DNA from 4 places in the Blautia sp. HCP3S3_C12 genome. Region 2 is predicted to be linked to each of the others. Evidence: predicted binding sites of a transcription regulator. Region 2 holds the regulator's gene; each other region holds the start of a gene.

Region 1 (5,939 bases), 180 kb from region 2:
AGATACGGTTCAGCCTTATAATATGTTTGAGAATACAGGAAACGGTTTTACATTTGACAGATATGAAAGCGGGCTGCTTTACGACGCGATAAACAGAGCAAAGACTCTCTATTTCGAGAACAGAAAATCCTGGGATGATATGGTGATCCGCGATATGAATAAAGATGTTTCCTGGGAAAAGAGTGCAAAACAGTACAAAGATATGTATGTAGGTTTAACGCCAAGAGATTAGTGTGCTGACAATATGCTCAGACGTAATGCTGCCAGGCAGCATTAAATTACCTGAGCACAGTAATCGAGTAGAGAACGTGCCCTCGCTGGGCACGTAAAAAGGGATTTCTGCCCCGGCAACTGATTGCCCGGATGGCAGAAATCCCTTTTCTTTTTATGGACGCACCCCGTTCCCACTAGAGACGGGTGTGCCAGAGGACAGTTTCTTTGCCCGGTAATATTCCTGTTTCTGGGCATACATGGACAAATCTGCTGCCTTGGTAAGCTGCTCTACGGACAAATCCGGATGGTCGCCGGCAAAGGCACACCCGGAGGAAATACTCAGCGTCCCCACCTTTGTCCCGGACCAGGCCGCCGCAATCCGTTGCAGCGCCGCCAGAATTTCCTGCGCCTGGGCTTGGGTCATTTGACCCAGCACTACGAACTCATCTCCACCGATGCGGAAGATTTTCCCCCGATCCCCCACCGCCTGGGTGATACATTGGGCAGCGCCGCATATCAGCTCGTCCCCTGCCTCATGCCCCAGGGCATCGTTGACACCCTTTAAGCCGTTGATGTCCATGAGAAAGACGGTCAGATCTGCCGGAACGGAATCCGCGTACTGCTCCAGACACTCATGATACGCCAGCCGACTGAATACGCCGGTCAGAACATCTACGGAGCTTTTCATACGCTGCTCCATCAGCTTTTTGTTCATCCGAATCCGCTGTGCCGTATAATACTCGTAAATCCATTGAATCAGAACGCTGACAACACTAAAGAGCGCCAACAGAGCCACCAGCGTTTGCAACAAAAAGGCGGTGATATTTTGGTGCAGGTTTTCGCTGACATCTATGCCTTGCAGGTACAGCTCCTTGAAGATGGCCTTTCGCAGAAACAGGATGCACAGAATGCCCACCACTACCGCAACGGTTTCCGAATAGATCAGCTGCTTCCGGTTTCCGGACTCTTGCATTGCCGGAGGACAGTCGCATAGCTGCGACAATCTGTTTTTCACCGACTTCCTAGTCAGAACCCAATGGATGCTGCAGCAGGCGATGATCGCCAGGACATAGGACAGCCAGTCCCGAAATATGGGATAGGAAAACAGATTCTCTAAAATCATTTGCCGCAGCATAGGGAAGCTGCAATATAACGCGGCAAAAACGCACAGCCCATGAAGAAAGGTGCTGGCAGCCGCAATCCCCAGATAGACATACATGCGAGGCTTCCGAAAATAAAGGTCAAAGAGCCAACCGGCTCCCGCCGCAAACAGCACGCGAGCAAATACCAGCATTATGGATCCAAGGGGCATTCCGCTGGCAAAGGGAGAAAATATCCGGTCGAGCTGGGACAGGCTGTAGGTGCCGATCCACATGGACGTGACCACAAAAACGCATACCACCGGCACACTCCCCTGTGCCCCCAGCATCATAGCCGCCACAATCACAAGAATGTGCAACGTGGTGGTGGAAATGGCCGGAAGCTCAATGTATCCCAGATAAGAAAAGGCAAACACCGCTTCCCAGGCCATCAGCATCAGGATGATCTCCTGCAATTTCTTTTTCGTCAGAGCAATCCCATATCGCTGTCGAAAACGCTCCATACTCCTTACTCCTTCACATCCTTTTCTTCATGTATTATACTTATTCCTGTGTGAAAAGCAATACGATTCATAAATCTTTGCAAACATCAACCTGGACGAGCTTCATGCAAAGCATTCCAAATATTATCGTGAAGAAGCATACCGCCTGTTAGATGCACTCCTGAAACAGTACAACACATAAGAAACATCTTTTCGTAGGAACTTATATAACGTTAAGTGAAATCAAAAACTGTAAATGAAAAATTTAGAGGAGTTGAAAAAAATAGCACTCACCTCTTGACAGTGCTAACAACATGTGTTATATTACATGCAGAACAAAGAAAACAACATATTTCTCCTGTGGGAGAGATATTTCTCATATAAGAGGAGGGTTAGCCTATGAATATCAGTAAATTTACACAGAAATCCGTACAGGCTGTCCAGGATCTGGAGAAGGTTGCTTATCAGTTTGGCAATCAGGAGATGGAAGAGGAGCATCTTTTATATGCTTTGCTGGAACAGGAAGACAGCCTGATTCTTAAACTGATCGAGAAGATGGAGATAGATAAGGATTATTTCAGAAATTCTCTGAATCAGGCACTGGATGCCAGGGTTAAGGTATCTGGCGGTGAGCTTCGTTTCGGACAGTATCTGAACAAGGCTCTGGTCAGTGCAGAGGATGAAGCTAAGGCAATGGGAGATGAATATGTCTCTGTAGAGCATCTCTTTCTTGCTTTATTAAGACATCCAAGTCCAAGTATGAAGAAACTGTTTCAGGAATTTGGCATTACTAAGGAGCGTTTCCTGCAGGCACTTTCTACAGTACGAGGCAATCAGCGTGTAGTCAGTGACAATCCTGAAGCTACTTATGATACTTTGAATAAATATGGCGAGGATTTAGTCGAAAAGGCACGTAACCAGAAGCTGGATCCTGTGATCGGACGTGATGAAGAAATCCGTAATATCATCAGAATCCTTTCACGTAAGACCAAGAACAATCCGGTGCTTATCGGTGAGCCTGGTGTAGGTAAAACAGCAGCAATCGAGGGCCTTGCACAGCGAATCGTGGCAGAGGATGTGCCGGAAGGTCTGAAGGATAAGAAGATTTTTGCCCTGGACATGGGCGCTCTGGTAGCAGGTGCCAAATACAGAGGTGAGTTTGAGGAACGTCTGAAAGCAGTCCTTGAAGAAGTAAAGAAGAGTGAAGGAAACATCATTCTTTTCATTGATGAGTTACATCTGATCGTTGGTGCAGGTAAGACAGATGGAGCTATGGATGCCAGCAATATGCTGAAGCCTATGCTTGCCAGAGGTGAGCTTCACTGTATTGGTGCCACAACTCTGGATGAGTACCGTCAGTATATTGAGAAAGATGCAGCTCTGGAACGTCGTTTCCAGCCGGTTATGGTGGATGAGCCCACAGTGGAGGATACCATTTCCATCCTTCGTGGTCTGAAGGAGAGATATGAGGTCTTCCATGGTGTTAAGATCACAGACAGTGCGCTGGTTGCAGCAGCTACACTTTCCCACAGATATATCACAGACCGTTTTCTTCCTGATAAGGCCATTGACCTGGTGGATGAGGCCTGTGCCCTGATCAAGACAGAGCTGGATTCCATGCCTTCAGAGCTGGATGAACAGCGCCGTAAGATCATGCAGCTGGAGATCGAGGAATCTGCACTGAAGAAAGAGACAGATAACCTGAGTAAGGAACGTCTGGAAACACTTCAGAAAGAGCTGGCAGAGCTTCGTGATACCTTTAATACACAGAAAGCACAGTGGGATAATGAGAAGCATTCTGTAGAGAAATTGCAGAAGCTTCGTGAGCAGATCGAGGATGTGAATAAGCAGATCCAGAAAGCAAAACAGAACTATGATCTGGAGAAGGCTGCACAGTTACAGTACGGTGAGCTTCCGAAATTACAGCAGCAGCTGGAAATCGAAGAGAAGAGTGTGAAGGAAAGTGACAGAAGTCTGGTTCATGAGGCAGTCACTGATGATGAGATCGCAAGGATTATTTCCAGATGGACCGGTATTCCTGTAACAAGACTGACAGAAGGCGAGAGAGCCAAACTCCTCACTCTGGAAGATCAGCTTCACAAGAGAGTTGTAGGTCAGGATGAAGGTGTGAAGAGGGTTACAGATGCAATCCTTCGTTCCAAAGCCGGCATCAAGGATCCGACCAAACCTATCGGTTCCTTCCTGTTCCTTGGTCCTACAGGTGTAGGTAAGACAGAGCTTGCCAAAACTCTGGCAGAGAATCTGTTTGATGATGAACAGAATATGGTCAGAATTGATATGAGTGAATACATGGAGAAGTATTCTGTATCCAGACTGATCGGAGCGCCTCCCGGATATGTAGGATATGAGGAGGGCGGCCAGCTTACTGAGGCAGTCCGCCGTAAACCATACAGTGTTGTACTTTTCGATGAGATTGAGAAAGCACATCCGGATGTGTTTAACGTACTGTTGCAGGTACTGGATGATGGACGTATCACAGATTCTCAGGGACGTACAGTTGACTTTAAGAATACAATTCTTATCATGACTTCCAACATCGGTTCTCCGTATCTGCTGGATGGTATTGATGAGAATGGAGAGATCAAACCTGAGGCTCAGAGCCAGGTTATGGATGACCTGAGAGGTCATTTCCGTCCGGAATTCCTGAACCGTCTGGATGAAATAATTATGTTCAAGCCCTTGACAAAATCCAATATTGGTAAGATAGTAGACTTGATGGTCGGCGAGCTTGACAAACGTCTTGCAGACCAGGAGCTTTCCCTAGAACTGACAGATGCAGCCAAGGATCAGGTTATCGAGAATGGCTATGACCCGGTATATGGTGCACGTCCGCTGAAACGTTATCTGCAGAAATATGTGGAGACTCTTGCGGCACGAAAGATTTTGTCCGGAGATGTTCACGCAGGTGATACTCTGGTGCTGGATGTTCAGAATGGGGAATTCATTGTTACGGTAAAGGACGGAAACTAAATGATACCCAAAGATCCAATGATTCTGCTGAGTTATGTGAATACTCAGCTCAGGGATTACTATGATTCCCTGGAAGCACTCTGCACATGCAGAGGATTGAAGAAAGACGAACTGGTGGCGAAGATGCATTCCATCGACTATGAGTATGATGAAGCAACCAATCAGTTCATATAAGAAATATGCGAAATGCTCTCTGACAGCGGGAATTGCTGTCGGGGAGCATTTTTCTGTATAAAATCAAGTACCTTCTGTAAGCACCGGAAAGACAAGTGTGTTTTGAAATCAGTACAATTTGCAAAAATACATAAGATAAGACCAAAAAGTATTAGCAAAAAAGACTAAATCGTTAAGAATAAAACAAAAGAAAGTATAAAATATGTGAAAAATATCTAAAAAAGTACAAAATAAAGCATAAATATTCATTATCCATACAATTGATTTTTGGATGCTGTATGTTATAATTGCATCTGTAAAAAAACAAGCGCATATTAAATAGGAAGAAACACGTATATGAAAAAAATCTCCTGAATGATAATCGCGCTGTACGAAAATACAATATGGAGGTGGCAGTTTTGAAAAAGTTGGTGACCGTACTGGGTGCTTTTTTGGCAGTTCTTCTGGCTTGTCCGTTGAGTGTATTTGCGGCAGAAGGCAGTAAAGCACCATCTACAGTACCTGTATGGCTTTGCATTCCCTTTGCAGGGCTTTTGTTATGTATTGCAGTGATGCCTCTGGTAAAAGCGGAGTGGTGGGAGTCTCATCAGCCACTGGTTGTTGCCTTATGGATCATTCTGATGGTGGTTCCATTTGCTTTCGTTTATGGAGCCGGAAAGACTGCAGAGACAGTTCTGGACTGTATTGTGAATGATTATCTTACATTCATCATTCTGTTATTCGGCCTGTTCTGCGTATCAGGTAATATTACCATGGAGGGCGATTTCGCAGGTTCCCCTCGTGTTAATGTGGGTCTGCTTGCGCTGGGAACTCTTCTGGCAAGCTGTATCGGTACCACCGGTGCCAGTATGTTGATGGTACGTCCGGTAATTAAAATGAATTCATGGAGAAAGAGAAAAGGACATATTATGATCTTCTTTATCTTCATGGTTTCCAATATGGGTGGATGTCTTACACCAATCGGAGATCCGCCGCTGTT
Region 2 (5,939 bases):
CGAAACCAACCGCCGCCGAACCATTCAGGAAGCCTACAACAAAGAACACGGAATTACTCCGACTACTATCAAAAAAGCAGTCCGCGATCTCATCGCCGTATCCAAAGCAGTAGCTGAAACCGAAGTCCGACTCCAGAAAGACCCAGAGTCCATGACCCGTACAGAACTCACCAAACTCATCGCCCAGGTAGAAAAACAAATGCGCGCCGCAGCCGCAGATCTCAACTTCGAACAAGCTGCAGAACTCCGCGATAAAATGATCGACCTGAAAAAGAACCTGGATACACTAGACAAATAATGTTTCTTAATCCAGCCCATCAGAGTGTGAAATCCTGCGTCAGATATCTTTGTCGTGCGTCAGCACGCCTGCAGATATCTTCCTTGTCTTTCGCACTCTGCTGAACTGTCTTAAATGCATTATTTACTAGGACTGCTATAGTATCTCTTAGCGTCCGAAACCGCACACAATATTAATAATTTCTCCTAGCGTCCCTTTCTATAACATAATCTTAATAATCCCCATTGTTCATAAAATAACAAAAAATTCACAAAATAATATTGACAAACCCAATCAAGAGTGCTATCTTATGAGCATAAGCTGTTAGCACTCCTAAAAGTTGAGTGCTAACAGCCCGAAAACAAAGGCAGCAAAGGAGTGGAATTTCATGGATCAGGTATTAGATGATCGTAAAAAGAAAATACTAAAAGCCATCATCAAAACCTACATGGAAACAGGCGAACCGGTGGGTTCCCGGACCATTTCCAAGTTTGCAGATTTAAATGTAAGCTCTGCCACCATCCGGAATGAGATGTCAGATCTGACAGATATGGGATATATCGTACAGCCCCACACCTCAGCCGGAAGAATTCCTTCTGATAAGGGTTATCGCCTCTACGTAGACGAGTTGATGAAAGAAAAGGAATCAGAGGTACAGGAAATCAGAGATTTCATGATCGAGAAAACTGACAAACTGGATAAAATGCTGAAACAGGTAGCGAAGGTGCTTGCCTCCAATACTAATTATGCAACAATGATCTCTGTTCCACAGTACAGCGGAAGCAAGATTAAATTCATTCAGCTTTCACGTGTAACACCCCTTCAGCTTGTGGCAGTAGTAGTGAGTGATAACAATGTCATCCGAAACCAGATCATTGATCTGGACGGGGAGATGGACGATCAGACAATCCTGAAATTAAATCTTCTTCTTAATACCAATTTAAATGGAGTACCGATCCAGGATATCAACCTGGGAATGATCGCCCGCCTCAAGGAACAGGCTGGTGCTCACAGTTCTGTAGTTGGTACAGTCCTTGATGCAGTGGCAGATACCATTCAGGTAGATGAAGACGATATGCAGATATATACTTCAGGAGCAACAAACATTTTCAAGTATCCGGAGCTTGCAGACACAAGTAAAGCGAGCGGGCTGATTTCAGCATTTGAAGAAAAGCAGGATCTGGTAGACCTGGTAAAAGAGAGAATGTCTGATACAGAGAACACAGGAATTCAGGTATACATTGGTGATGAGATGCCGGTGCAGACTATGAAGGACTGCAGTGTGGTCACAGCCACTTACGAGCTTGGAAAGGGATTGCATGGCACTATCGGTATCATCGGTCCTAAGCGTATGGATTACGCAAATGTAGTTGACAGCCTGAAGGCTTTGAAAGTTCAGCTGGACGAACTGATTAAGAAAGAGAGTTAGAAAGGCGGTAATAGAGAGTGTCAGAAGAAACAAAGAACACAGCTCAGGAAGAAGAGACAACAGAGACTCCTGTAACAGAAGAAACTGTTGAAAATGAACCTGAGGTTGTAGAAAACGGTGAAGCTGAAACAGAAGAAATCCCGGTAGAGGACGGAGATGAGGAAGCTTCCCAGGATGATGTTAAAGACAGCAAATCAAAAGCTTCTTTCTTCGGCAAGAAGAAAAAAGAGAAAGATAAATTTGAACAGCAGATCGAAGAACTTACAGACAGACTGAAACGAAACATGGCTGAGTTCGATAACTTCCGTAAGAGAACGGAGAAAGAGAAATCCAGCATGTATATCATCGGAGCCAAGGACATCGTTGAGAAAATCCTTCCGGTTGTGGATAACTTCGAGAGAGGTCTTGCACAGGCACCGGAAGGAGATTCTTTCGCAGATGGAATGAAGATGATCTACAAACAGCTGCTCACCACATTAGATGAGCTGGGTGTGAAACCAATTGAAGCAGTCGGTAAGGAATTTGATCCGAACTTCCATAACGCAGTGATGCATGTGGAGGATGAAGAAGCCGGTGAGAATATTGTGGTAGAAGAATTCCAGAAAGGTTACACTTACAAGGATTTCGTAGTACGTCACAGTATGGTAAAAGTAGCCAACTAATAAATTTAGAATATATCAAAATTAATTGAGAATAAATTAGGAGGAACAAGATTATGGGAAAAATCATTGGTATTGACTTAGGTACAACAAACAGCTGTGTAGCTGTAATGGAAGGTGGACAGCCAACAGTTATCGCTAATACAGAAGGCGCAAGAACAACACCATCAGTTGTTGCTTTCACAAAAACAGGAGAACGTCTTGTAGGTGAACCTGCAAAACGTCAGGCAGTAACAAACGCAGAGAGAACAATCTCTTCCATTAAAAGAGAGATGGGTACTGACTATCGTGTAACAATCGACGACAAGAAATATTCCCCACAGGAAATTTCCGCTATGATTCTTCAGAAACTGAAAAAAGATGCAGAAGGATACCTTGGTGAGAAAGTTACAGAAGCAGTTATCACAGTTCCTGCATATTTCAATGATGCTCAGCGTCAGGCAACAAAAGATGCAGGTAAGATCGCAGGTCTTGATGTAAAACGTATCATCAACGAGCCTACAGCAGCAGCTCTTGCATATGGTCTTGACAATGAAAAAGAACAGAAGATTATGGTATACGACTTAGGTGGCGGTACATTCGATGTATCCGTTATCGAGATCGGTGATGGCGTTATCGAAGTTCTTTCCACAGCTGGTAACAACCGTCTTGGTGGCGATGACTTCGACCAGAAGATCACAGATTATATGCTTGCTGAGTTCAAGAAAGCAGAAGGCGTTGACTTAAGCAATGATAAGATGGCACTTCAGAGATTAAAAGAAGCTGCAGAGAAAGCAAAGAAAGAGCTTTCTTCCGCAACAACTACAAACATCAATCTGCCATTCATCACAGCTACAGCAGAAGGCCCGAAACACTTCGATATGAACCTTACAAGAGCTAAATTTGATGAATTAACACATGAATTAGTAGAAATGACAGCTGAACCGGTACGTCGTGCACTTTCTGATGCAGGTATCACAGCATCTGAACTTGGCCAGGTACTTCTGGTTGGTGGATCTTCCCGTATCCCGGCTGTACAGGATAAAGTAAGACAGTTAACTGGCAAAGAGCCAAGCAAGAACCTGAATCCGGATGAGTGTGTAGCACTTGGTGCTTCTATCCAGGGTGGTAAACTTGCTGGTGATGCAGGCGCAGGCGATATTCTTCTTCTGGATGTTACTCCACTGTCACTGTCTATCGAGACAATGGGTGGTATCGCAACAAGACTGATTGAGAGAAATACTACAATTCCTACAAGAAAGAGCCAGATTTTCTCAACAGCAGCAGACAACCAGACAGCAGTAGATATCAACGTTGTACAGGGAGAGCGTCAGTTTGCGAAAGACAACAAATCCCTTGGACAGTTCCGTCTGGATGGAATCCCGCCAGCACGTCGTGGTGTTCCGCAGATCGAAGTTACATTTGATATTGATGCAAACGGTATCGTAAATGTATCTGCAAAAGACCTTGGAACAGGTAAAGAACAGCATATTACAATCACAGCTGGTTCTAACATGTCTGATTCTGATATCGATAAAGCAGTCAAAGAAGCTGCTGAGTTCGAAGCTCAGGATAAGAAACGTAAAGAAGCAATCGATACAAGAAATAACGCTGATTCCATGGTATTCCAGGTTGAGAATGCACTGAAAGAAGCTGGCGACAAGATTGATGCTAACGATAAAGCTGCTGTAGAAGCAGATCTGAATGCACTGAAAGACTTACTGTCCCAGACTGCAAATGCAGAAGAGATGACAGACTCTCAGGTAGCTGATATCAAAGCTGCTCAGGAGAAGATGATGGAAAGTGCTCAGAAGCTTTTCGCTAAAATGTATGAGCAGACACAGCAGGCAGGCGGCCAGGCAGGACCGGACATGAATATGGGCGGCGGTGCAGCAGGCAGCACAGATGCAGGAAACAACGATGATGTTGTAGATGCTGATTACAAAGAAGTATAATGTGACAAATCATAACTGTTCAGTGGGAGAGATTCTCTCACTGAATAGTTGTGCTATAAATCCAGTATCAGGTACTGGTGCAGCGAAGAGACAGAACAGTTGAATATAGGTATAGGAATTAATTAAAATAATGGCTGATAAGAGAGATTATTATGAAGTTTTAGGCGTGGATAAAAGCGCCGATGACGCAACACTTAAAAGAGCATACCGTAAACTGGCCAAGAAATATCATCCAGATGTAAATCCGGGAGATAAAGAGGCAGAGGCGAAATTTAAAGAAGCAACAGAGGCTTATACTATCTTAAGTGACCCGGATAAGAGGAGACAGTATGATCAGTTTGGTCATGCAGCTTTTGAAAACGGCGGCGGTGGTGCCGGCGGCGGTTTTGGAGGGTTTGATTTTAACGGTGCTGATATGGGCGATATCTTCGGCGATATTTTCGGCGATTTATTTGGCGGCGGCGGAAGAAGCAGACGTGCTAATAATGGACCGATGAAGGGTTCGAACCTTCGTGCACGTGTTAATATTACTTTTGAAGAAGCTGTCTTTGGCTGCGAAAAAGAACTGGAGATCGTACTGAAGGATGAGTGTACCACCTGTCACGGAACAGGTGCCAAGCCAGGTACTTCACCGGTAACCTGTCCAAAATGTAACGGAGAGGGTCAGGTAGTATTTACCCAGCAGTCCATGTTTGGAATGGTGCGTAATGTACAGACCTGTCCGGACTGTCATGGAACAGGTAAGATCATTAAAGATAAATGTACAGCATGCCGTGGAACCGGTTATACATCTTCCAGAAAGAAAATCCAGGTATCTGTACCTGCAGGTATTGATAATGGACAGAGCATCCGCATCCGTGAAAAGGGTGAACCGGGTACAAACGGAGGCCCAAGAGGCGATCTGCTTGTAGAAGTAAATGTTGCCCGTCATCCGATTTTCCAGAGACAGGATATGAATATTTTCTCCACTGCACCTCTTACCTATGCACAGGCTGCTTTGGGTGGTACAGTGCGGATCAATACCGTAGACGGGGAAGTTGAATATGAGGTAAAACCTGGAACTCAGACAGATACCAGAATCCGTCTGAAGGGCAAAGGTGTGCCGTCACTGAGAAATAAGAATGTCCGTGGAGATCACTATGTGACTCTGGTAGTACAGGTTCCTACAAATCTGAATGAAGAGGCAAAGGAAGCGCTGCGCAAGTTTGATGAAGCCTGCGGTAACCGTCCGAAGGAAAATACGGATGGCAGTGAAAAGAAGAAAAAAAGCTTCATGGATAAATTAAAAGAAACTTTTGAAGACTAATATTTCAAAAAAATATATCCTATAATAAAAATAAAAATCAAGAAAAGAGGGGAAACCTCTTTTCTTTTTTTGAGTGTTCGTGTATAGTGAATAGTAATGGGCAAAAATGTCCTGTAACCTGAGACCTGGTATGCATATAGGCTGAATATGAAAAAAAAGTTTGAAGATTTTATAAAAAAATATCTTCCGGGATGGGCAATTCTTCCGTTGCTCACCATTGTAGTGCTGAATTGCCTGATTTACTGGGGCAGTGATCAGCTTACCTCGGCAAGATATCATTATGATTTTACCGGTACACTGGACCGCATGGTACCACTGGTTCCGGCATTTATCT
Region 3 (5,939 bases), on a different contig from region 2:
TGCAGAAATTCGCCCTGTTTAAATGTTTCATCATCTATAATCTGTTCTGCTCCCACCATTAACGTCAGTGGAACAGATTCAAAATGCTCATCCTGTTTCCATTCATCCAAAAGTTCTCCACAACTATCTATGACAATCTTATATCTCAATTATATCGTCCTCTTTTCCATTATATGTAGTTTCGAATACCAGATATATCTTATCATACTGTTTTCCTTTTGAAAAGCCTTTTTCTCAAAAACTCTGTTCTTTTTTTTCAATCTGTTTTATAATAATAAAATACTCCTACAATTCTGTCCAAACCTGTAATGTCTATAGATATTACAGGACTGACAACAGAGTAATTTCAGGAGTCATGAAAGGATTTCTATGCTTGCATTAACTATTTCAGATGTTAAGGATTTTATGAATAAACTGCTTATCGGTGAAGTATTTGACAATTTTTCTCTGGTTGAAGCTTCCGTCACTACATTTAACACCTTCACCATTGACGGACATCTCCAGCAGGATTTTTTTGACACAGACACTGTAGAGGAATATAAAAAAGAAGCTGTGGAATATTCCCTGTGGCGCGATGTCAAACCTTACTGTTTTTCCATCATCCGCGGTAAGCGCACACCACTGAACTTCAAAATCGTGTTCCAGCTCTCTCCTTTTCAGGCACAGAGCCTTTTGAAGAATCTGGGAAGACAATCCACAACCTCAGTATGTAATTTTTATCTTAACATTCAGTACAAAAGCAAATCTCTGTTATGTACCGCCGGCGTTTCCTACTCCTCCTTTTCCCTGGACAAAAAGTCCGAACATCTCTGGGACGACATGCTGTGCAGATTTCTTGAAGGAAATCATATTCCGTTTCAGAGACTATAAGTCCCTGCTATTTTGACATTTCCTCTGTTTTATTCAGATAATATGCCAGAATATCAATAAATTCACTGTTTGTAGGTTTATCCTCCATGGAACATCCTGCGATCAGTTCCAGATCTTCTTTGTGATTGATCCAGCAGATATTTACCAATGTCCTGATATTATGTTCCACATTAGATGGTGTTGACCTGTATTTTCTTGCCAGAATAGGATAAATATCCTTTGTGATCTTCATCGGCCGCTCCTGCAGTTCTTTCGCCATATTCACCGCTTCCGCGACATAATAATATCCCTTATATTTAGATGTCGCTCCCAATTTTCTGATCAGTCCATACACTTCACTCATATTTTTTTCCTCCTTAACTGGACAGTCGTCCTTTTTGCATTTTTTGTAATACACCTTTAGCGTTTTTACGACATACTCAGTTTTTCGGAAATATTGTCACTTATAAAGAGAAATCATATACAATTATTAAAATACCAGCAAATTAATGATAAAAATTTATACGCCATTTGTCAATATAAAAGTACTAAAAACGATAGTCCCGGTTGTTCTCTCCATGTTTTTTCGCCATGTTTCGAAACTTTTCCAGGACTATCGTAATTTTTCACAAAACTGCTTCTACTCTCCCCAACGGACAGTAAACCACAAAATCACTGCACATTATTTTGTAAGCATCATCAACACATCATTGCTTCTCTGTACAAATTTTGTCATTTCATCAGGTGAAAGCTGCTTATGGCTGAGCATTGCCAGATCATAAAGCTGTTCACAGATTACAGGGGCTTTATCTGAATCCTTATTTTCTGCCAAATATTTTACCAGTGGATGGTTCGCATTAAGTACCAGTGTTTCCTGTCCGCCAAACATATTCGGATCCATACCGCCCATTCCATACATTTTCATCATATCCTGCATACGGCGGCTTTCTTCGGAAAGGGTAACCATTGCAGATACATTTTCATTCTTCAGATTCTCTACATGAACCTCCAGTTTATCCTTATTCAGATTCTTACGGAAAAGCTCTGTCAGTTCTTTGGCGGTCGCTTCGTCAGCAGTACCCTCACCCTTCATTTCTTCTGTCAGATCCGCATCAATTCTCTTAAACTGTACATCCTGATGTTTCTGCTCCAGGCTGGAAATAAATGGGCTGTCAATATTATGTTTCAGAATCACGGCGTCCTTGCCGGCTTCCTTAAACATATTGATATACTGACTCTGCTGGATTTCATCCGTTACATAGAAAATTGTTGTCTTCTCCGGCTCTTTCTCTTCTGCTTTGTCTGTGTCTGCTGTTGCATCAGCCTCTTTTGACTCAGTCTGATCTGCTGCTTTCTCAGCTGTCTCTGTTGTCTTCTTATTCTCTTCTATGCAATCCTTGAGAGTAAGATATTTACCATCCAGATTCTTAAAGAGTACGTAATCACCTATCTTCTCTGCAAATTTGGTATCTTTAATACAACCATATTTAATAAACGGACTGATATCATCCCAGTATTTTTCATAGCTTTCTCTGTCTGTTTTGCACATTCCGGTAAGCTTATCCGCTACCTTTTTTGAAATATACTCAGAAATCTTCTTGACAAATCCATCATTCTGCAGTGCACTTCTTGACACGTTCAGAGGGAGATCCGGACAATCGATCACGCCTTTAAGCAGGAGAAGGAACTCAGGAATAACTTCCTTAATATTATCAGCAATAAATACCTGATTGTTGTACAGTTTAATGGTTCCTTCAATAGAATCATACTCTGTGTTAATCTTTGGGAAATACAGAATTCCCTTTAAGTTAAACGGATAATCCATATTCAGATGAATCCAGAACAGCGGTTCCTTGTAGTCCATAAATACTTTACGGTAGAAATCTTTGTACTCCTCATCTGTACACTCATTGGGATGCTTCATCCAAAGCGGATTGGTATCACTGAGAGAAACCGGACGTTTATTGATCTTCACTTTTTCCCTTGCAGGAGAGATCTCAACTACTTCCTTCTCTCCGTTTTCATTCTCTTTTTCTTCAGTTTTAGCATCCTCATGAATATGCTCTACCACTACATCATCATCTTTTAATTCTGATTCATCTATAGTCTCATATTCCTGAGGTGCGTTTGCTTTAGAAAGATAAATATTTACCGGCATAAAGGAACAATATTTCTCCAGTACTTCACGCATACGGTATTCGTTGGCAAATTCCAGGCAGTCTTCATTAAGGAAAAGTGTGATTTCTGTTCCAACAGTCGTTTTGTTGCCTTCCTGAATATCGTACTCTGTACCGCCATCGCAGGACCAGTGCACAGGTGTCGCTCCCTCTGTATAGGAAAGGGTGTCAATATGTACTTCATCTGCCACCATAAATGCAGAATAGAATCCCAGTCCAAAATGACCGATTATCTGGTCATCTGTTGTCTTATCCTTATATTTCTCCAGGAACTGAGTCGCACCGGAAAAAGCGATCTGAGTAATATAATTCTCTACCTCATCCGCAGTCATACCGATACCATTATCAATAAATTTCAGAGTTTTTCCATCTGGATCTACGATTACCTGAATCTCCGGCTTATATCCCTCCGGAAATGTATATTCGCCCATTACCTCCAGCTTTTTCAGCTTGGTAATGGCATCACATCCATTGGATACCAGCTCTCTTACAAAAATATCATGGTCTGAATACAGCCACTTTTTAATGATCGGGAAAATATTTTCGCTGTTAATTGACAAACTTCCATGTTTTACAGCCATGCTGTCCACACTCCTTTTATATCTTTTAGATTTTCTGTAACTCTGAAAGATATAGTAATACCTTATGGTCTAAAAGTCAAGCAAAAATTAGCACTCATTTAAAATGAGTGCTAATAATTCATTGACATTTAACTGTCTTACCTATTTATTTTTTCTTTTTCTTGTAAACTACAACTCCCACAATAGCACCTGCTGCAATGGCAAGAATCAGTACAAACGGCATGATATTGGTGGTATCTCCGGTCTGCACTGCCTTCTTCTGATTAGCAGCCGGATTCTGCTGCACAGGAGTAGGAGTAGCTGTAATTACAACCTTTGGCTGTGAAATCGTAAAGCTTACCTGCTTTGTATCCTGTTTTCCCGTATTTTTCCAGCTTTTACCATCATACTGCTGAGCATTAAATACAACAGTCAGATTATATGTGCCTTCTTTGGTAATTCCAAAAGTAGCTGTATACGGAGCCTGGCTCCAGCTGTTTGTATTGATGACTGTCCAGTGATCCGGAACATAACGCACATCTCCCTTTCCCGGGCTTTCATTGTCCATTCCTGCACCTACCGCTGTAAATGTAATCTTGGACTGAGTGGTATATCCGTCAGCACTGATTCCTGTGATCTTATTATTTGCCGGATCCGCAATCTGCGCAGTACGTCCGGCTTTTACAGTTACCTTTACAGCTGTGATCAGGCTGATCTGATCTGGATTTTCAACTCCATCGGGAAGCACTACCGTTCCATTCACTTTGAAGGTCTGCTCCTGCTTTACAGATGGATCATACGTACATTCCTTCACATTCCATTTTACCTTCGCCTTCATTTCCCCCTCTGTAGTATTAATAACTACCTTTGAAGGAAGTCCCAATGCCTTAGCAGATTTCTCTACACCATTCTTTGCTCCCTTCACGTGGGAAGGATTCTGGATTCCTGTAATTCTACATGCCGGTTTTGTCACACTGAATGAAGCACTGATATCGGCCACTGCAGAAATCTGACTGTCTGTATTTGTGGCTGTAACCTGAACAGATTCGCTGTACTCACCTGCTGTCATACCGGTTTTTGGCACTGCAGTAAAGGTTGCTTCTGCTCCGGGATCCAGCTGTGTTGCAGACAGCTCTCCGATTTCAAAATACTGAGCCTGCGGCTGAGTCAGATCCACTGCTGCATTTCCAGTATTAGTAAGCGTAATCCGATACACATACTCCGGAGTATTATATCCCTCCTCCATCGGGTCATAAATAATCTCGGAAGGATCTGCTTTCAGAGAAACCTGTGTCTTCTCCTCTGCTTTTACACTGACTCCGGCCTCTGCCTGAGCCACAGCACTCTCATCCTCTTCAATTCCAAAAACAAGTGTATCACTGTAATCACCCTGGACTAATCCTGCCTTTGGCTGAACAAGAAAGCTACAGGATGCTCCTTTCTCCAGAGTATATACCGCCTGTGTATCTACCGGTGCAATATCAAAATGTTCCGACTCCGGAAGTTTCAATGTAACTGTCTCATCTCCTGTATTCGTCACAGTAACTGTCTGGCTCTCACTGATCTGTGTATAGCCTTCTGTCAGATCAGCAAAGGAAAGTACCGCTGGATCTGTGGATATAGATAACTTTCCAAGTTCTGCACTTGGTTCCTCCGTATTGTCCGGAGTTTCCGGATTCTCAGAATCATCAGGAGCTTCAGAATCATCAGGTTCAAGAACAGGTTCTTCTTCCGCTTCCACCACAACCTTCACTTCAAAGGAAACCTCAGCCCCCTCTTCCGTCTCATAGGTAATGGTATCATCATAAGTACCTTTCTCCAGTTCCTTCCTTGGCTGAATCCATACACTGACAGACTCTCCTGCTGCCAGAGGCCCCTCTATGTCCGCTACCATAAAATGCTCCGGGCTGATCGCCTTGAAATTCAGAGCACCTGTTCCGGTATTTTTGATATCTACAAACATTGTCTGGGATTCATTATCTCCGGATTCTGCCCGGATAGTTCCAAAATCACACACCGGATTTTCCTGACCTTCTACAGAAGCTACTGCTTCATAGGACAACTCCTGCTGTGCATTTTCCACATCATCCGTGTTCTCTGCATCCTCCGGCGCTTCTGTCTCCTGAACATCCTCTGTTTTATCTGTAGTTTTCTCTGTGCCGTCAGGCTGAAGCTCAGACTGGGTATAAATCTGCATTTCCTCTGTCTGTTCCGGATTCTGTGTATCATCTTCCTCTGTCTGAGACGGAGACTCTGCCTCATTCTCCTCAGCCAGAACTGCCCCTTCTGTATTGTCATCCTCTGTCTGCTGGACATCTTCAGCATCTTCCGACTCCGCATCCTCTTCAGAGCC
Region 4 (5,939 bases), on a different contig from region 2:
AAAACACCTGCAGGAAAGGATTGTAAAGGCAAAAGATGATATAAGATTCATATTCAAGAACGGATTTGAAGTAAGAGTATAGAAATAGGATTTGATGGCACTCGGGCAGTGAAATACTGGGGTGGTTTATGTGGAAAAAATGTAGGCGATATGATATGATAAACGATAAGATGTCCCATGAAAAAATTTTGATGGATTAATTTGATATTTTGTAAAAAGAGTAAAAACAAAATAGGAGTGAAATTTTGATGAATATTGAAAAAAATTTGAGAGGTGGAAAGTTTAATCGTCTTCTTGAAAAAGCTATGGTTGATGTAAAAAATAAGACAAACCTAAACAGATTGGAACTGGAAGTTGTTTATTTGCTATCTCATTATGATGATATAACAACATTGACGGATATATGTCGGTACACGCAGATGAATAAAGGTCATATGTCTACTACTTTAGAGAATCTTGTTAAACAAGGATACATTGTATGCAAAAGAGATGATAAAGATCGTAGATATGTGAAATATGAGCTGACTGATGCGTCGGAACATCTTTGTCAGGAAATGGAGATTCTCTGGGCAGAGTTAACCGCCAAGGTGGTGGAAGGAATTGATGAAAGTTCTTTGGCGGTATTTAACCGGGTGTCTGAACAGATTAGTCATAATATAGACAGATTGTTGGAGAATGACTAGGAATTGTTACACCGAGTAATCGGTGTGCAATTTTTTTATTTCTTTTGAAAAAATGGGTTGACATAGGTTTTTTATGTGCTATAATCCTTTTTAAACAAACAGTTTGGAAACAAACTGTTTATATATGCTTCATATGAAGCATATATTTTTTACAAAATAAGCAGCACTCAATACAAGAGAGTGCTAACAATAAAGAAAAGAGGTAATGATTATGCAGTTAAAACCATTAGGAGAGCGTGTTGTTTTAAAACAGCAGGAAGCAGAAGAAAAAACCCAGTCCGGAATTATATTACCGGATAGTGCAAAAGAAAAGCCACAGACAGCTGTTGTCATTGCAGTAGGACCTGGAAGTGAAAAGAATGGAAAGAAAACAGAAATGCAGGTAAAAGAAGGCGACCGTGTGATTTATTCTCAGTATTCCGGTACAGATGTTAAGTTGGAGGATGAGGAATATATCATCGTAAATCAGTCCGATATTATTGCAATTGTGGAGTAGTAAAATAAAAATACAGTTATTTTATATGTAGAAAGAAGGAATTAACATGGCAAAGGAAATTTTGTTTGATATCGATGCAAGAAAAAAGATGGAAGCAGGCGTTGATAAGCTGGCAGATACAGTAAAGGTGACAATCGGACCTAAGGGACGTAACGTTGTATTGTATAAATCTTACGGAACTCCTTTGATTACGAACGATGGTGTTACGATTGCAAAGGAGATTGAACTGGAAGATCCTTATGAGAATATGGGTGCACAACTTGTGAAAGAGGTCGCAACCAAAACGAATGACATTGCAGGAGACGGCACGACAACGGCAACTGTTTTGGCACAGGCTCTAGTAGGCGAGGGTATGAAAAATATAGCAGCAGGTGCAAATCCAATTATTTTGCGAAAAGGAATGAAGAAAGCAGCAGATACAACTATTGAAGCACTGGTTAAAATGAGCAAGCCTGTAACCGGAAAAGATCACATTGCAAAGGTTGCTGCAATATCTGCAGGTAATGATGAAGTCGGAACAATGATTGCCGATGCAATGGAAAAGGTTGGAGAGAATGGCGTCATCACAATAGAAGAATCAAAGACGATGCAGACAGAGATAGAGGTTGTAGAGGGAATGCAGTTTGACAACGGTTATTTATCTGCTTACATGTGTGATGATAAAGAAAAGATGATAGCTAATATGAATCATCCATACATTTTGATTACGGACAAAAAGATATCTAATATAAAGGATATTCTTCCTATATTGGAGCAGGTAATGCAGCAGGGAAGAGAAATGCTGATTATTGCAGATGACGTAGAGGGTGAAGCACTTACAACACTAATCGTAAACAGGTTGAGAGGCACACTCAAGGTCGTAGCTGTAAAGGCACCGGGGTATGGTGATGGTCGTAAGGAGATGTTAAAGGATATTGCAATTCTGACAGGTGGACAGGCAGTACTCGATGACCTTGGCATGCAATTAAAGGATATCACAGTTGATATGCTTGGACAGACTAAATCAGTTAAAGTAACAAAGGAACATACAACCATCGTGGATGGCGAGGGCAAGAAACAGGACATTGAAGAAAGAATCGCAATGATTAAGAGACAGGCTGCAGATGCTTCTGAGTACGACAGGGATAAGCTGGTAGACCGGGTGGCTAAGCTCGGCGGTGGTGTTGCAGTTATTAAGATTGGAGCCGCAACTGAAACAGAGATGAAGGAAGCTAAGTATCGTATAGAGGATGCATTAAATGCCACTAGGGCTGCTGTGTCAGAGGGCATCATCAGTGGCGGCGGATCTGCTTATGTTCACGCACAAAAGGCAGTATATGACATGATATCAAGCATGGAGGGTGATGAGAGAACAGGAGCAGAGATTGTAGCCAAGGCATTGGAGGCTCCGCTTCGTGCCATTGCTGAAAATGCAGGCCTAGAGGGTGCTGTCATCATCAATAAGGTAAAGGAGTCAGATGAGGGCATAGGCTTTGATGCAATTTCTGAACAGTACGTCAATATGGTCGATGCAGGAATTATTGATCCTGTCAAGGTTACAAGAAGTGCACTTTCCAATGCGATTAGTGTGTCATCAACCTTATTAACAACGGAGGCTGCTGTGGCAAATATTAAGGAAACAGCACCTGCAATGCCGGCACAACCGGAAATGGGCTATTAAAATAATCCATTCTCTTTTACGAAGGGAAGTGACAGTCTGTTGCTTCCCTTATTTTAAATAAAGGAGGAGTAATATGGCAGAAACTATAGGAAATACAGATATTATAAAGCTGTCCAACGAATTGATATACCAAAGGCACTTGTTTAACCGGGAGCATAGAAAAGATGTCTTTATGAAAATGAGTATCCCGGAATACATTGCATTACAATATATTGCAATGGAGGAGACATCCGACATTTATTCAGGAAGAGTCTATCTGAAGGATTTAGCGGACAAGCTTCAGATGACGATGCGACAGATTTCTAAAATGGTAGAAAAGCTACGAGATGTAGGATATGTATTATGGTCTCATGACGGTAACGGCAGTGAGGGCACCTATGTTACAATTACTGAAAGCGGACGAAGCCTGTTAAGGGCGCAGGAAGAAACACTTAAGAAGTATTACGGGAAGGTGTTCGAAAAGTTTGGAAAGGATAATTTGATTCAGTTACTACAGCTTATGAAGCAGTTGGAAACTATTATGAGCAGTGAGGTGGAGAATCTGGAGGTGAATAGAGATGACAACGGAGCAGATGAATGATTATTTTGAAGAATTGGAAGCAGTTTGTCTGAAAAATGATAACATTGCTCCGCGGTTATTTGAAGAATATGGCGTAAACAAAGGGCTTAGAGATGAAAATGGGAAAGGTGTCCTTACAGGACTTACCAACATATCAAAAATAGTGTCTTCAAAAATTGTTGATAATCAGAAGATTCCCTGCGATGGGGAATTGTGGTACCGGGGCTATCGAGTGGAAGATTTGATTCATTGTTTAGGACAAAATGAGTTTGGATTTGAAAAAATAGCATATCTTCTTTTGATGGGAAAACTGCCTGATGAAAGAGAGAAGGAAGACTTCGATAGAATTATTGGAGAGTGTAGGACATTGCCAACCAATTTTACAAGGGATGTCATTATGAAAGCACCTTCGGAGGATGTCATGAATTCCATGACCCGAAGTATTCTTACCCTGGCATCTTATGATAAAAAGGTAAAAGAACCAAGTGTCAGCAATTCGCTGCGTCAGTGCATCCAGCTCATCAGTGAGTTCCCATTGTTGGCAGTATATGGATATAATGCTTACAATCATTATGAAAAAAATGAGAGTATGTATATTCATCATCCCGATAAACAGCTTTCCACCGCGGAAAATCTATTGATGCTTCTGCGACCAGACAGGAAATATACCCTTACAGAGGCAAAGGTTTTAGATACGGCACTCATTTTGCATATGGAACATGGAGGAGGTAATAATTCTACATTTACCACAAGAGTCGTTACGTCATCCGGGTCTGACACTTATTCTACGATGGCAGCAGCAATGTGTTCGCTAAAAGGACCAAAACACGGAGGCGCCAACATTAAGGTAATGGAAATGATGGATGATATTAGGGCGCATATAAAGGATTATTCAGATAAGGATGAGATAGAAGCATACTTAAGAAGGATTGTTGATAAAGATGCATTTGACCAAAAGGGCTTAATCTATGGAATGGGACATGCAGTATATTCTATTTCTGATCCGAGGGAGAGAGTATTTAAAGATTATGTAAAACAACTGGCAGAGGAAAAGAAAAGGCAAAAAGATCTTGAATTGTATGAAAACATAGAGATGCTTGCTCCAAAGATCATAGCAGATAAAAGACATATCTATAAAGGTGTCAGTCCCAATGTAGATTTTTACAGTGGATTTGTCTACGATATGCTGGGTATACCGGTAGAACTTTATACAGCCATGTTTGCAGTAGCTAGAATCGTAGGTTGGAGTGCACACAGAATAGAAGAGATGATTTGCACGGATAAAATCATCAGACCAGCATATATGAGTGTTATGGAAGAAAAAAGACTCAGTTAGAGAGCTTTCTAACCAAGATTTCAGATGGTGTAATAATAAAATAATGCGTCAGCATATACATAAAATTAAAGAGCAGCAGACTTCATAGGGGTGTTCATTTGAACACCTTTTTGCTGTCTAAAGGGTTCATCGTTGAATTGTATCATTGGTTTGATACAGCTACCGATTGATAATCGCTATTTAACAGTTCGTTGATTTGATCCAAGACGCGACAATTCAAATTCTGTTTTAACAGTTATATGGTAGAAAAAGGGTCAGCCATAGTCTTTCTTGCGAAAGGCCACCAGGGCTGACCCTTTTTGTTACTATGCATTTTATTTCAATGCCTTGAGAAAATATGGCAAAGCATGTTCCAGATACTGTTTCTGCATCTGTGGATTCTGCAGAAATTGTTCGCTGCAATTAAACCAGGTATAACAGGTATCTTTTGTAGCTGCTTTTCGATGCTTTTTATCAATTCCGCTTCCAAGTGATTTCGGAATAATCGTATCTTCGTCCGGCAGATAATAATAATCTTTATAATTTTGATAATGCTGTTTCAGTCGTCCGTTTTCGGTTCGGACAATAAGTTTAACTTCTGTAGCTTTTCCTGTGATATAGAAAGAATTGCTTCCATTGGAGAATTCAGCTGGAAGAGCGTGTGGAAGCTCTAATGTGAAAATGACAACTTCTTCATCTGCCTCAGCATATGTAACCTCATACTCGGAATCATAAATGCACAGATAACTTAGCATCTCAAAAATTCTTCCAAGTCCCAGCACATCTTCCAGGTTATGACCGAGAATTTCTTCTGCCATAATGGCATCTCGTTTTTTCAGAAAATCTTTATAAAGCTGAATGCATTCTTTACCATTGTTATAAATTCGGTCTTTGATTCCGAGAAATTCTTCCAGACATGGCTGTTTCAGAGCAGGCAGCTTCAGAAGTGTTTTCAAAGGCTTCAGAGTCAGATATAAATCCAGGGACATTTTGTGCTCAAAAGGAGAGGGCAGTCCGTATTTTTCGTATCTTGTTTCCAGATAGGGTTGGTCAAATCGCTCTCCGTTGTAAGAAATCAGCAAATCACATTGTTGAAGAAATTGTGAAAAAATTCTCAGAATTGTTTCTTCTTCTTTGTCACTTTCGGCCATCCATTGATGAAAATACCAAGTTTCATCTTCAATTCCAACAGCTCCGATCAGGTACAAAAACGTGGATTTTCGGGA

Evidence for each region. The regulator HrcA, encoded in region 2, represses chaperone genes, less so after heat shock. The targets are predictions, from matches to a motif close to TGTTAGCACTCNNNNNNNNNGAGTGCTAACA.
Region 1: the regulator HrcA is predicted to act here: its motif matches at 2,077-2,107, upstream of clpB (ATP-dependent chaperone ClpB).
Region 3: the regulator HrcA is predicted to act here: its motif matches at 3,693-3,723, upstream of htpG (molecular chaperone HtpG).
Region 4: the regulator HrcA is predicted to act here: its motif matches at 842-872, upstream of groES (co-chaperone GroES).

The regions. Positions count from the first base shown of each region.
Region 1 is NZ_JBQHWC010000001.1:31,204-37,142, forward strand. It holds gene ACTNDS_RS00135 (glycogen synthase) at 1-232, shown strand, start outside; gene ACTNDS_RS00140 (diguanylate cyclase domain-containing protein) at 386-1,816, opposite strand; gene clpB (ATP-dependent chaperone ClpB) at 2,195-4,786, shown strand; gene ACTNDS_RS00150 (DUF4250 domain-containing protein) at 4,787-4,960, shown strand; gene ACTNDS_RS00155 (sodium:proton antiporter) at 5,359-5,939, shown strand, end outside.
Region 2 is NZ_JBQHWC010000001.1:208,949-214,887, forward strand. It holds gene uvrB (excinuclease ABC subunit UvrB) at 1-298, shown strand, start outside; gene hrcA (heat-inducible transcriptional repressor HrcA) at 666-1,706, shown strand; gene grpE (nucleotide exchange factor GrpE) at 1,724-2,368, shown strand; gene dnaK (molecular chaperone DnaK) at 2,422-4,299, shown strand; gene dnaJ (molecular chaperone DnaJ) at 4,430-5,605, shown strand; gene ACTNDS_RS01015 (phosphatase PAP2 family protein) at 5,753-5,939, shown strand, end outside.
Region 3 is NZ_JBQHWC010000029.1:6,373-12,311, reverse strand. It holds gene ACTNDS_RS15940 (DegV family protein) at 1-149, opposite strand, end outside; gene ACTNDS_RS15935 (DUF5721 family protein) at 370-870, shown strand; gene ACTNDS_RS15930 (sporulation initiation factor Spo0A C-terminal domain-containing protein) at 878-1,213, opposite strand; gene htpG (molecular chaperone HtpG) at 1,532-3,607, opposite strand; gene ACTNDS_RS15920 (LPXTG cell wall anchor domain-containing protein) at 3,753-5,939, opposite strand, start outside.
Region 4 is NZ_JBQHWC010000016.1:64,124-70,062, reverse strand. It holds gene ACTNDS_RS12560 (MarR family winged helix-turn-helix transcriptional regulator) at 249-683, shown strand; gene groES (co-chaperone GroES) at 895-1,179, shown strand; gene groL (chaperonin GroEL) at 1,226-2,839, shown strand; gene ACTNDS_RS12545 (MarR family winged helix-turn-helix transcriptional regulator) at 2,913-3,419, shown strand; gene ACTNDS_RS12540 (citrate/2-methylcitrate synthase) at 3,397-4,734, shown strand; gene ACTNDS_RS12535 (ribonuclease H-like domain-containing protein) at 5,049-5,939, opposite strand, start outside.